Regions from separate parts of the Microbacterium sp. 22303 genome, predicted to be linked through region 1. Evidence: predicted binding sites of a transcription regulator. Region 1 holds the regulator's gene; each other region holds the start of a gene.
The links. The regulator LexA, encoded in region 1, represses DNA repair genes until DNA is damaged. The targets are predictions, from matches to a motif close to TCGAACANNTGTTCGA.

Region 1 (4,181 bases):
CAGGTGGTTCGGGATGCCGACATCGCGGATCAGCACGCCCTTGTCATACAGAGCGCGCCACGTTGCCGCCGGGTCCGCGACGCCGCCGAACAGCACGAAGTTCGACCAGGACGGGTGCGGCGTGTAGCCGAGGGCCTCGAGCGTGGCCGAGATCCGATCGCGCTGCGCGACGATCTCGTCGACCATCGCGAGCATGATCGGCGCATTGCGCAGGGCCGCGACCGCCGCCGCCTGGGTGAGGGCACTCAGGTGGTACGGCAGGCGCACGAGACGCAGTGCGTCGATGAATGCCGGATCCGCCGCGAGGTAGCCGACCCGCGCTCCGGCGAAGGCGAAGGCCTTGCTCATGGTGCGGGAGACGGCGAGCCGCGGACGTCCCTGCAGCAGCGTCAGCGCCGACGGCGAATCCTTCGGGGCGAACTCCTGGTAGGCCTCGTCCACGATCACGATGCCGCGCGCCGCCTCGTACACCGCCTCGATCACGTCGAGCCGGAGCGGAGTGCCGGTGGGGTTGTTCGGCGCGCACAGCAGGATGACGTCGGGGTCGTGCTCCCTGACCTGTGCCACCGCCTCGTCGACGGTGAGCTCGTAGTCGGGGTGGCGGGTACCGGCGATCCAGAAAGCCCCCGTGCCCTGAGTGAGCAGCGGGTACATGGAATAGGTCGGGGCGAACCCGAACACGGTGCGACCGGGACCGGCGAACGCCTGCAGGATGTGCTGCAGCACCTCGTTCGAGCCGTTACCGGCCCAGATGTTCGCGGCGGTGAGGTCATGGCCGAGGTAGCCGGCGAACGCCTCACGGAGCTCTGTGAACTCACGATCCGGATAGCGGTTGACGTCACGCAGCGCCACGGCGATGTCGTCGAGGATGTCGCTCGCGACCTGCTCCGGCACCGGATGCGTGTTCTCGTTCACGTTCAGCGCCACGGGCAGCGGAGCCTGCGGGGCGCCGTAGGGCCGCAGCCCACGGAGATCGTCGCGAAGGGGTAAGTCGTCGAGCGAGACAGTCACCCTGCCATGCTAGGCGGCCGCGCTGTGGTGCGTGGCACAGATGACCGCGGTTGCTGAGCGACGCCGAAGTACGGTTGCTGAGCGACGCCGAAGTACGGGATCAGCGCCCGGTCGATCCGTACCGTGCCGGGATCGCCAGGTGTTGTCCGACCTCGATCACACCTCCGTCGACGAGGTTCAGCTTCGAGATCTCGGCGACCACGTCGCGCGGGTCGGCATTCGGCGCGATCTCGCCCGCGATCGACCACAGGGTGTCGCCGGGCTGCACCGTGACGGTCGCGAAGGTGTTGCCCGTCGTCTGCTCCCCGGAGGCGAGCGCGGATCCGCTGCTCAGCGCCGCGAACGCGATCGTTCCGGACACCGGGAGCGCGACCAGCGCCGCGAGCACGCGCCGGCCGCGTGCGGTGATCCGCAGTCGCGTGGCGGGTACCTGACCGGCGAAGGTGATGCTGCTCATGGTGCTTCTCCTCAGTGTCTGTGTCGGTCCGCCTCTCCCCGGATCCGCATCCTCTGATGAGAATCTTCGAATCCGGGCCTCTGGAGAGGCGAACCTACGTACCGAAACTACTTTCGAGTTCGAACATCTGTCAAGCCTTCTTCGAATATCAGTTCCGAAGACTTGCCGACACGCTCGAACAGATCTATCGATTCCGGCCCGATCTCGGATACGGTTTCGATACGAAGACCCCATCACGGACCACCGACATTCGAATCGCCGCCCGCGAATCCATGCCGATCCCACCGATCCGCGAGGGCACGACGCACACGAAGGAGATGGCATGAGCGACGGTGCGGCCCCCGGCCCCGAGGCCCCGCGGACACGGCGCCGCAAGAGCCTCAGTGCGAAGCAGATGGCGATCCTCGAGGTCATCCAGACCTCGATCGCGCGGCACGGCTACCCGCCGAGCATGCGCGAGATCGGCGACGCCGTCGGCCTCAAGTCCCTCAGCAGCGTGACGCATCAGCTCGGCCAGCTCGAGCTCAGCGGCTATCTGCGTCGCGATGCCGGCAAGACCCGGGCCATGGAGGTCCTGATCGACCTTCCCGGCACATCCACCGAGAATCCCGCCGATACGGCCCCGTCCGTCGGCGACGCGGCACTCGTGCCCCTCGTGGGCCGGATCGCCGCCGGTGTGCCGATCACCGCCGAGCAGCAGGTCGAGGAGATCTTCCCGCTCCCCCGTCAGCTCGTCGGCAAGGGCGATCTGTTCATGCTGAAGGTCTCTGGCGAGTCGATGATCGACGCGGCCATCTGCGACGGCGACTGGGTCGTCGTGCGCTCTCAGGGCACGGCGGAGAACGGCGAGATCGTCGCCGCGATGCTCGACGGCGAAGCCACGGTGAAGACGTTCCGCCGTCGCGACGGCCACGTGTGGCTGCTCCCCCGCAACAGCGCATTCGAACCGATCCTCGGCGACGATGCGACGGTGCTCGGCAAGGTCGTGGCGGTGCTGCGCGCGGTCTGATTCCCGCCCCTTCCACGTCGAAGCCCCCTCTGCGTACCGAGGCCCCCTCTCAGATCCGTATCTGGGAGGGGGCCTCGGTGCTGCGAGGGGGCCTCGATGAAGACGCCCGGTGCGGGAAGGTCAGACCGCGACCGACACGTCCTCGCGGACGCGGCGGGTGGCCTCGACGATGTTGCGCAGCGAGGCGTTGGTCTCCTCGTAGCCGCGGGTCTTCAGACCGCAGTCCGGGTTGACCCAGAGCTGCCGCGTGGGGATCTCCTCGACGGCACGGCGCAGGAGCGTCTCCACCTCGGACGCGTCGGGGATGCGCGGCGAGTGGATGTCGTAGACGCCCGGTCCGATGCCGTGGTCGAAGCCCGACGCAGCGATGTCGGTGACGACCTCCATGCGGCTGCGCGCGGCCTCGATCGAGGTCACGTCGGCGTCCAGCGCCTTGATCGCGTCGATGACGACGCCGAACTCCGAGTAGCAGAGGTGGGTGTGCACCTGCGTGGCCGTCTCGGCGCCCGCGGTGGAGAGGCGGAAGGAGGCGACGGACCAGTCCAGGTACGCGGGCTGGTCGGCCTGCTTGAGAGGCAGGAGCTCGCGCAGCGCCGGCTCGTCGACCTGGATGACGCCGATGCCGGCGGCCTCCAGGTCCGCGATCTCGTCGCGCAGCGCAAGAGCCACCTGGTTGGCGGTCTCGGCGAGCGGCTGGTCGTCGCGGACGAACGACCAGGCCAGGATCGTCACCGGACCCGTCAGCATCCCCTTCATGGGCTTCGCCGTGAGCGACTGCGCGTACTGCGACCACTCGACCGTGATCGGGGCCGGCCGCGAGACATCGCCCCAGAGGATCGACGGGCGGGTGGCACGGGATCCGTAGGACTGCACCCAGCCGTTCTCGGTGACGTCGAAGCCGTCGAGGTTCTCGGCGAAGTACTGCACCATGTCGTTGCGCTCGGGCTCGCCGTGCACGAGCACGTCCAGGCCCAGTTCCTCCTGCAGCGTCACGACGCGGCCGATCTCCTCGCGGAGGAAGCCGTCGTACTCATCCGCCGTGATCTCGCCCTTGGTGAACTGCGCGCGGGCGCGGCGGATCTCGCCGGTCTGCGGGAAGGACCCGATCGTGGTGAGCGGAAGCGCGGGCAGATCGAGCGCGATGGACTGCGCAGCCACCCGGGCGTCGTAGTCGCCGCGGTCGAAGTCCGTGGCGGTCAGTGCGGCGGTGCGGGCACGGACGGCGTCCACGCGCACGCCGGGCGCGCCGAGCCGGTCGGTCAGAGCGGCGGAGGCGGCGTCGAGCTCCACGGCGATCGCGGCGCGACCCTCGGAGAGTCCCTTCGCGAGGGTGGTGACCTGCGCGACCTTCTGGTCGGCGAAGGCGAGCCAGTTCACCAGGCGGGCGTCGAGCTTCGACTCGTCCTCGACGTCGTGCGGCACGTGCTGCAGCGACGTGGAGGTCGACGCGGACACACCAGCCGCACCGAGGTCGCGCAGTGCCTCGAGCGTGTCGAAGGCTGCGGCCAGGTCGCCCCGCCAGATGTTGTGCCCGTCGATCACGCCTCCGACCAGAACCTTGTCGGCGAGTCCCGGAACAGCGGCGGGCACGGTGCCGCGCACGAGGTCGAGACCGATGGCCTCGATCGGAGCCGCGGCGAGGACGGCGAGGTTCGCGTCGAGCGCGGCGTAGGGCGCGGCGACGAAGATCGCCGGACGCTCGAC
Region 2 (4,181 bases), on a different contig from region 1:
CCGAGGCGCCGAGGCCCACATCGACCGCGTTGGCGAGCGCGAACGCCTCGTCGACGTCGGAGTAGCGGATGATCGGCAGCGCCGGCCCGAACTGCTCCTCCTGCACGAGCGCCGCATCGTTCGGGATGTCGGCCACGATCGTGGGCCGGTAGAACAGCTCGCCGAGCTCGGGAGCCGCCTCGCCGCCCGTCACGATGCGGGCGCCGCGCGCCTTCGCGTCCTCGACGAGGCGTGAGACGATGTCGAACTGCTGCTTGTTCTGCAGCGGGCCCAGCACATTGTTCTCGTCCAGGCCGTTGCCGATCGGCACGTTCGCGGCGATGCCGGCGAGCGCGTCGACGACCTGGTCGTACAGCGAGTCGTGCACGTAGAGGCGCTTCATGGCCGCGCAGGTCTGGCCCGTGTTGATGAACGCACCCCAGAACAGGTCCTCGGCGATCGCGGCCGGATCCGTGCCGGGAAGCACGATGCCCGCGTCGTTGCCGCCGAGTTCGAGCGTGAGGCGGGCGAGATTGCCGGCGGAGCTCTCGATGATCTTCCGGCCGGTGGCCGTGGATCCGGTGAACATGATCTTGTCGATGTCGGGGTGCGACGCGATCCCCGCGCCGACCTCGCGGTCGCCGGAGATGCCGATCAGCACGTCGGCCGGCAGCACCTCGTTCATGACCGACAGCAGAGCCAGCACGCTCAGCGGCGTGTACTCGCTGGGCTTGGCGACCACGGTGTTCCCCATCCGCAGCGACGGGCCGATCTGCCAGATGGTGATCATCAACGGCCAGTTCCACGGCCCGATCGCACCCACGACGCCGGCGGGCTTGTAGACCAGCTCGGCGTGCAGATTCTCGTCGTCGACGAGCACTTCGGGCTCCAGCACCGTCGTCGCGTTGGTGCGCAGCCACGCCGTGCACGCCCCCACTTCGAACCGGGCGTTCGGGCCGTTCAGCGGCTTGCCCTGCTCACGGGAGAGCAGCTGCGCGAGCGCCTCCGCATTCGCGTCGATCGCATCGGCCGCGGCGAGCAGCAGTTCGCTCCGCTTCGCATGGCCGAGTGCCTCCCAGGCGGGCTGCGCGGCCTTGGCGCGGGCGATGGCGTCATCGAGGTCGGCGGCGGTCTGCACGGGAGCGCGGCCGATGATCTCGCGCGTGGCGGCATCGGGGATGTCGCGGCCGGAGCCCTCGGGCGCCTGGATACGGTCGAGCAGCGCGGACACAGCGGACGTGTCGGTCATCGGTCTCTCCTTCGAGTGTGCGGACGACGGTCGATGCTCCCATTGTCGACGGGGTGGCTCGCCGCGACTTGTCATGCAGTGCACGGCGCTCGTCCAGCCGCGAAGGGATCTCCACGAGCCCGTTCCCGCACAAAGCGTCAATACCGTCCCACTGCAGGCGTTCGTCATGCTCCGCGCCCCGACGATGCCGGACCCGTCGCCTCTCGAACGGGCTCGGCGGCAGCGTCCCAGGCCGCGATTTCCCGGGGGAACTGGCGGATTGGCTCTTCCGTAGTTCGAACATAAGTGCTAGACTTGGGGAATGGAACACCCCACCGCTGCACTGTTCGAGGAGCTGGCTGTTGCCGATGCTCCTCAGGTGATGGTGGTGGTGGATGAGACGTTCGTCGCCGCGCGGATCCTGGATGGGTTGCAGGAGGATGATGTCGCGTTGAATCAGCGGGCGGTGCGGCGTGCGGAGCGGGTCGTGGAGGTCGTGGACCTGGCCCGCCGACACCCTGAGATCTATGCGGTCGGGGATGATGCGGATCATGCGCGGCGGTCGGTGTTCTTCGATGTGGCCGTGCGGTTGCAGATCTCGGAGAACGAGGCCCGCTCGCTGGAGTGCACCGCGTCGACCGCGGCGGAGTGCCTACCGTTGTTGTGGGAGCACGCCCGGGACGGGTTCGTGTCACTCCGGTTCGTGGAAACCGCGGTGTCGGCGGTGTTGCGGTTGCAGGCTCCGGTCGGGGCTGACCCGACTGCCCGCCAGTACGCGGCGGATGCGATCGCGTTGATCGATGAGACCGCGTCGAGGTGGGCGTTGCACCTGCCCATCAGCACGTTCCGACGGCGAGTGACGATCCTCACCGACCGGCTCGACCCCACCCCGCCCGAGCGCAAACATGCCCGCGGGATGGTGGACCGGCGGGTGGTCGTGGAAGACGCCGGTGACGGGATGTCCTGGTTGACAGCCCTGATCCCGACGGTGAAGGCGGTTGCGATCAAGCGACGCCTCACCTCGACCGCGAAACACCTCCAGAAGGACCGCCGGGAGGGGCGCACGAGGGATCAGGTTCGTGCGGACTTGCTGTGCGATTGGCTGCTGGGTGTCGGTACTGACCGGGCGGTGAAGACGACGGTGTTCGTGACCGTACCGATCGGCCTCGTCACCGGTGAGACCGTGACGGCAGTGCCGTCGACAGCGTTCCTGGGCAATCCGGTCGCCTCGGGCACGGAGGCGCAGCTGGTCGGGCACGGTCCGATCGACCCGGCCACCGCACGGCAGGCGTTCCTGGATGCGACCGGGTTCCGGCGCGTGATCACCGACCCCGTCCACGGCATCGTCTTGGACATGGATCGGCGCACGTATCGGCCCACCAAGGCGCAACGTGACTGGCTGGTCCTGCAGCACGGCACCTGCGCGAGAGACGGCTGCGACCGGCTCGCGCTCGACGCCGACCTCGACCACGACCACCCCTGGTCCCGAGGCGGACCCACCAACACGAGCAACCTGCGACCGCTGTGCCCCGCCGATCACGTCCGACGACATCGCACCAGGATGATCTACCGGAACCGCGAGAACCACACCGTCCAAGTCATCACCCCGACCGGTTTCCGAACGAACGACCCACCACCCTTCTGATCAGGGCGGAGTTCGCGTGCTCGCGGCGCCGCTCCAAAATCGCCCGGCGCAACGCTTAGAGCATCCACGATGGCGCGTCCTTAGGGTGACACTCATCGCGCGAAGGGGACGCCCCCGAGCCCGTTCGGTTCGCACCTTCCCTGTCGCGAATATTGCTCAGCTCCGGGCGGCGGCCTGGGCGCGGACGACGCGCTCGGCGTCCCACGGTCCGTGGTCGGCGCCCGCGGTACGCAGGAACACGATGATCCAGCTGAAGATCAGCACGGCGGCGACGAGCTCGACCGCGGTGAGGTTGTAGTAGCCGGTCGCGAAGAACACTCCGAGCAGCGCGATCACCAGCACGAACACCCAGCCCAGCACCACGAACACTCGCGAGATCCGTCGCAGCAGCCAGGGAAGCGCGATCACGACCGCGGCGAAGCAGACCGCCATGCCCGTCGCGACCGTGTTGTGCAGGAGGAAGAAGCGATCCACGGGGAAGATCCCTACACAGGCGAGGAAGAGCCCGATCAGGATCAGGGCGACCCGCACGATCGTGCGCCCGCGCTCATCCCTCGGCTCCGGCACGGGCAGCGCCGCCGTGGCATAGCGGGCGATCGTGGTGACCATCACGCCCGCCACGATGAGGGTGCTGTTGAACGCGGGCGAGGAGGCGTTGCTCGACATGCCCAGCGCGGAGAGGTTGTCACGCCACCAGTGCGGATCCGTCGCCTCGAGCATGGCGGTGAGAGCGCCGATCACAAGGAAGATCGCGAGGATCAGCGAGATCGAGGTGGGGCTGAGCGCGGCCGCGCTGAGGTAGCAGACATAGGCGGTGAGGGCGAGCGCGACCGCGACGAGAATGGCACCGGGGAAGGGGAAGACCGGGGCGTCGCGGAAGCTCGCCTCGAGCAGCGCGGCGAGTCCGAACAACGCGAGCAGCGCGACCGCACCATGTGCGAGGGATATCGCGACGAGCTCGTACCAGCGCAGCTTCTGCCCGGGGATCGCGAAGCCGTCGTTCGCGGCGCTCGGATCCTGCTTCTCGGGCGCTTCGACCGCTTCCATGCGCAGCCCGATGCGGCCGGCGGTGAAGCTCAGTACAGCCACGGCAGCGCCGCCGATCGCAGCGACCGCGCCGACGGACCAGGGGCCGGTGATCGACAGGGTGCGGTTCCAGAATATCGCGAACGCCACGAGGAACCCCAGCACGAAGGCGATCGCCCCTGTCAGCAGCGCGTCGGTCTCGCGCATCTGGCGCAGCGTCGCCAAAGCGCGCGCGTCGCGTATCCAGGTGATCAGTCGGTCCCACTCGGCTCGCATCGCGCCGCCCTCCCTTGTCACGTCCAC
Region 3 (4,181 bases), on a different contig from region 1:
GCTGAGGCGGGCGACCTCCTCGGCGGAGAGCTCCAGCCGCCCGCCCGTGAGCAGGTCAGCGACCTGTTCGGCCGTGCGCGCGCTGGCGATCGGGGCGGCCACGGTCGGCTGCGCCCGCAGCCACGCGAGCGCGGTCGCGGCGATCGAGGCGCCGTGCGCATCGCCGATCTCCTCGAGCGCGTCGATGATGCGCAGTCCGTGCTCCGTCGCAAACTTCGCCGCCTCGGAGGCGCGGGGCGAGGACTGTCCGGTCGCATCGGTCGAACGGTACTTGCCCGTGAGGAACCCACTCGCGAGCGCGTAGTACGGGATGAGGCTCAGCCCGAACTCGGTCGCCAGCGGAACGATGGTCTCCTCGACCTCGTTGCGGTGCACGAGGTTGTAATGCGGCTGCACAGCGACCGGCAGTGCGACGCCGGTCGATCGGGCGATCCGGATCCATTCGCGGATCCGGTCGGCAGAATAGTTCGACACCGCGATGTTGCGGACCAGGCCGTCCGTCACCAGCCGACCGAAGGCCGCCACGGTCTCCTCGAGAGGCACGCTCTCATCGTCGAAATGCGCGTAGTACAGGTCGATCGCGTCCACGCCGAGCCGATCGAGCGAGGCCTCCGCGGCGCGGCGCACGTTCGCCGCCGACAGACCACGGAACTGCGGGTGCTGGCTCACCTTCGTCGCGACCACGACGCCCTCCGGACGGCGCGAGGCGAGCCACTCCCCGATGATCGTCTCGCTCTCCCCGCCCTGGTTGCCCTCCACCCACGCGCTGTACACGTCGGCCGTGTCGATGAAGTCGCCGCCGCCTGCCACGAAGGCATCCAGAACGGCGAAGGACGCGTCGCGATCGGCGGTCCAGCCGAACACGTTGCCGCCGAGCGAGAGCGGGAAGACGGAGAGGTCACTGGATCCGATGCGAGTCATGCTCGGGGCAACCGATCGGCCGCGGAGAGTATTTCCATGTGACGCCGGATGACCCTCGCACGCCCGGGCACCGGCGGAAGGGCCTCGCTCGTCGAGCAGCGCGTCGCTCTAGAAGGGCGGTGGGTCGTTCGTTCGGAAACCGGTCGGGGTGATGACCTGGACGGTGTGGTTCTCGCGGGTGCGGTAGATCATCCGGGTGCGATGTCGTCGGACGTGATCGGCGGGGCACAACGGTCGCAGGTTGGCGATGTCGGTGGGGCCGCCTCGGGACCACGGGTGGTCGTGGTCGAGGTCGGCGTCGAGGGCGAGGCGGTCGCAGCCGTCCCTCGCGCAGGTCCCGTGCTGCAGGACCAGCCAGTCACGTTGCGCTTTCGTGGGTCGGTAGGTGCGCCGATCCATGTCCAAGACGATGCCGTGGACGGGGTCGGTGATCACGCGCCGGAATCCGGTCGCGTCCAGGAACGCCTGCCGGGCGGTGGCCGGGTCGATCGGACCGTGACCGACCAGCTGCGCCTCCGTCGCCGACGCGACCGGGTTGCCCGCCGGACTCAGCGAAGAGGCAGCGCTCGCCGTGGTGGCGGCGACGCCCGTGGCGACACCGAATGCGGATCCGGGCATCGCACCGGTGACGAGTCCGATGGGGACGGTCACGAACACCGTCGTCTTCGCAGCCTGCTCAGTACCGACGCCGAGCATCCAGTCGCACAGCAGGTCCGCACGAACCTGATCCCTCGTGCGGCCCTCCCGGCGGTCCTTCTGGAGGTGTTTCGCGGTCGAGGTGAGGCGTCGCTTGATCGCAACCGCCTTCACCGTCGGGATCAGGGCTGTCAACCAGGACATCCCGTCACCGGCGTCTTCCACGACCACCCGCCGGTCCACCATCCCGCGGGCATGTTTGCGCTCGGGCGGGGTGGGGTCGAGCCGGTCGGTGAGGATCGTCACTCGCCGTCGGAACGTGCTGATGGGCAGGTGCAACGCCCACCTCGACGCGGTCTCATCGATCAACGCGATCGCATCCGCCGCGTACTGCCGGACAGTCGGGTCGGCGCCGATCGGAGCCTGCAACCGCAACACCGCCGACACCGCGGCCTCCACGAACCGCAGGGACACGAACCCGTCCCGGGCGTGCTCCCACAACAACGGCAGGCACTCCGCCGCGGTCGACGCGGTGCATTCCAGTGAGCGGGCCTCGTTCTCCGAGATCTGCAACCGCACCGCCACATCGAAGAACACCGACCGGCGGGCATGATCCGCATCATCCGGATGCTCCCCGACCGTATAGATCTCAGGGTGTCGGCGAGCCAGCTCCACGACCTCCACGACCCGCTCCGCACGCTGCGCGGCCCGCTGGTTGATCGCGACGTCATCCTCTTGCAGACCATCCAGGATCCGCGCCGCGACGAACGCCTCATCCACCACGACCACCGCAGGAGCATCGGCAACAGCCAGCTCCTCAAGCGGTTCAACAGTGGTAGGTTTCATCCCCCGAGTCTAGCACTTATGTTCGAAAATGAGAAGAGGCGGGATCCAGAGAAGTCCCGAGAGAATCACGGCGATTACCGCCTGCCATCCGACGACCGCACTCGTCGGTGACGCCCGCCCGCGCGAGGCGCCGGACGGACTCACTACCCATCTAGGCTGGACGGAATGGGCATGGCATCTCCTCTCCCCGTCCGCGACGGCGTGGGCGCGACCCGGCTTCGCGTGCCGTCGGAGGGGCCGTGGCCCACCGTCGGCGCCTTCATGGCCGAGCGCTTCTTCCACCTCGACCCGGAGCGTCTGCTCAGCCGCTTCGACCGCGGCGAGATCGTCGCCATCGACGGCTCGCCACTCACCCGTGACACCGCGCTCGGCGTGCACGACTTCGTCTGGTACTACCGGGAGCCGGCGGTCGAGAAGCACATCCCGTTCGATGTCGAGATCCTGCATCAGGACGAGGATCTGGTCGTCGTGGACAAACCGCATTTCCTGCCGACCACGCCGGGGGGCAAATACCTGCAGAACTCGGCCCTGGTGCGCTTGCGCAATGCACTCGGCATCCCCGAGCTCACGCCGATCCACCGTCTCGACCGGGCGACGGCGGGCGTGCTGATGTTCTCTGCGCGGCCGGTCACCCGCGGCGCATACCAGCTGCTGTTCGAGAACCGCCACGTCGAGAAGGTCTACGAGGCCGTCTCCCTGCTGCCCGATGGGTGGGATCCGCGGGCACCGGCCCTCGGCGGATCCGCGTTTCCGCTCGTGCACCGCAACCACATCGAGAAGCTGCGCGGACACGTCTGCGTGCAGGTGGATCCGGATCGCGAACCGAATGCGGAGACCCTCGTGGAACTGCTCGGGTTCGACGACCGCGTGCTGCACACCCTGCTGCGCCCGCACTCGGGACGCATGCACCAGCTGCGCGTCCATCTCGCCGAGCTCGGCGCCGGAATCCTCCACGACGCGTTCTACCCCGAGCTGCTGCCCGAGCAGCCGGACGACTTCGACCGCCCGCTGCAGCTGCTCGCTCGCGAACTGCGCTTCACGGATCCGCTGACCGGCGCCCCCCGCGAGTTCCGCACCCGACGCACGCTGCAGGACGCGCCGGCCGAGGCTGACAGCCCACGACCGCGCCCCTGACGGTTCAGCGCCGCATGATCCGACGCGCGAGCCAGGTGCCGAAGGTCTGCACGAGGTGCACGAACACGACGATCAGGATGATCGCAGCCCACATCACCACCGGCTCGAACTGACGGAAGCCGTAGACCTGGGCGAAGGCGCCGAGGCCGCCGCCGCCGACCAGTCCCGCCATCGCCGTCATGTCGATGAGCGCGACCACGATGAAGGTGTAGCCGAGGATCAGGGGACCGAGCGCCTCGGGCATGGCGACCGTGAACAGGATCCGCCAGGGACCCGCGCCCATCGCTCGCGCGGCCTCGATCACGCCGGGCGACACCGACACGAGATGCTGTTCGACGATGCGGCCGATCGCGAACGACGCGGCGACACCGATCGCGAACGCGCCGGCGTTGATGCCGATACCCGTGCCGATGACGATTCGGGTGAACGGCTGGAGTACCGCGATGAAGATCACGAAAGGGATCGGGCGGATGAAGTTCACCAGGAACGAGATCAGGATGCTCACCGGGCGGTTGGGCAGCAGTCCCCCGGGACGGGTGACATACAAGCCGATGCCGATCAGCGTGCCGATCACGCCCGCCATCGCGAGCGCGAACGTGGTCATGTACAGCGTCTCGAGCGCCGCCTGCCAGAAGTCCGGCAGC

Region 2: a site for LexA is predicted at 1,504-1,519, ahead of ACTJI8_RS10800 (DUF222 domain-containing protein). Genes of this name have one in related genera too.
Region 3: a site for LexA is predicted at 2,414-2,429, ahead of ACTJI8_RS05645 (DUF222 domain-containing protein). Genes of this name have one in related genera too.

The regions. Positions count from the first base shown of each region.
Region 1 covers NZ_JBQEOQ010000006.1:36,033-40,213, forward strand. Annotated here, with positions in the region: gene ACTJI8_RS16250 (histidinol-phosphate transaminase) at 1-1,011, opposite strand, end outside; gene ACTJI8_RS16255 (LysM peptidoglycan-binding domain-containing protein) at 1,112-1,468, opposite strand; gene ACTJI8_RS16260 (hypothetical protein) at 1,525-1,794, shown strand; gene lexA (transcriptional repressor LexA) at 1,791-2,477, shown strand; gene metE (5-methyltetrahydropteroyltriglutamate--homocysteine S-methyltransferase) at 2,598-4,181, opposite strand, start outside.
Region 2 covers NZ_JBQEOQ010000003.1:275,619-279,799, forward strand. Annotated here, with positions in the region: gene ACTJI8_RS10795 (aldehyde dehydrogenase family protein) at 1-1,228, opposite strand, end outside; gene ACTJI8_RS10800 (DUF222 domain-containing protein) at 1,530-2,852, shown strand; gene ACTJI8_RS10805 (DUF998 domain-containing protein) at 3,009-4,085, opposite strand.
Region 3 covers NZ_JBQEOQ010000001.1:1,195,835-1,200,015, forward strand. Annotated here, with positions in the region: gene ACTJI8_RS05640 (aldo/keto reductase) at 1-921, opposite strand, end outside; gene ACTJI8_RS05645 (DUF222 domain-containing protein) at 1,030-2,403, opposite strand; gene ACTJI8_RS05650 (pseudouridine synthase) at 2,575-3,537, shown strand; gene ACTJI8_RS05655 (methionine ABC transporter permease) at 3,542-4,181, opposite strand, start outside.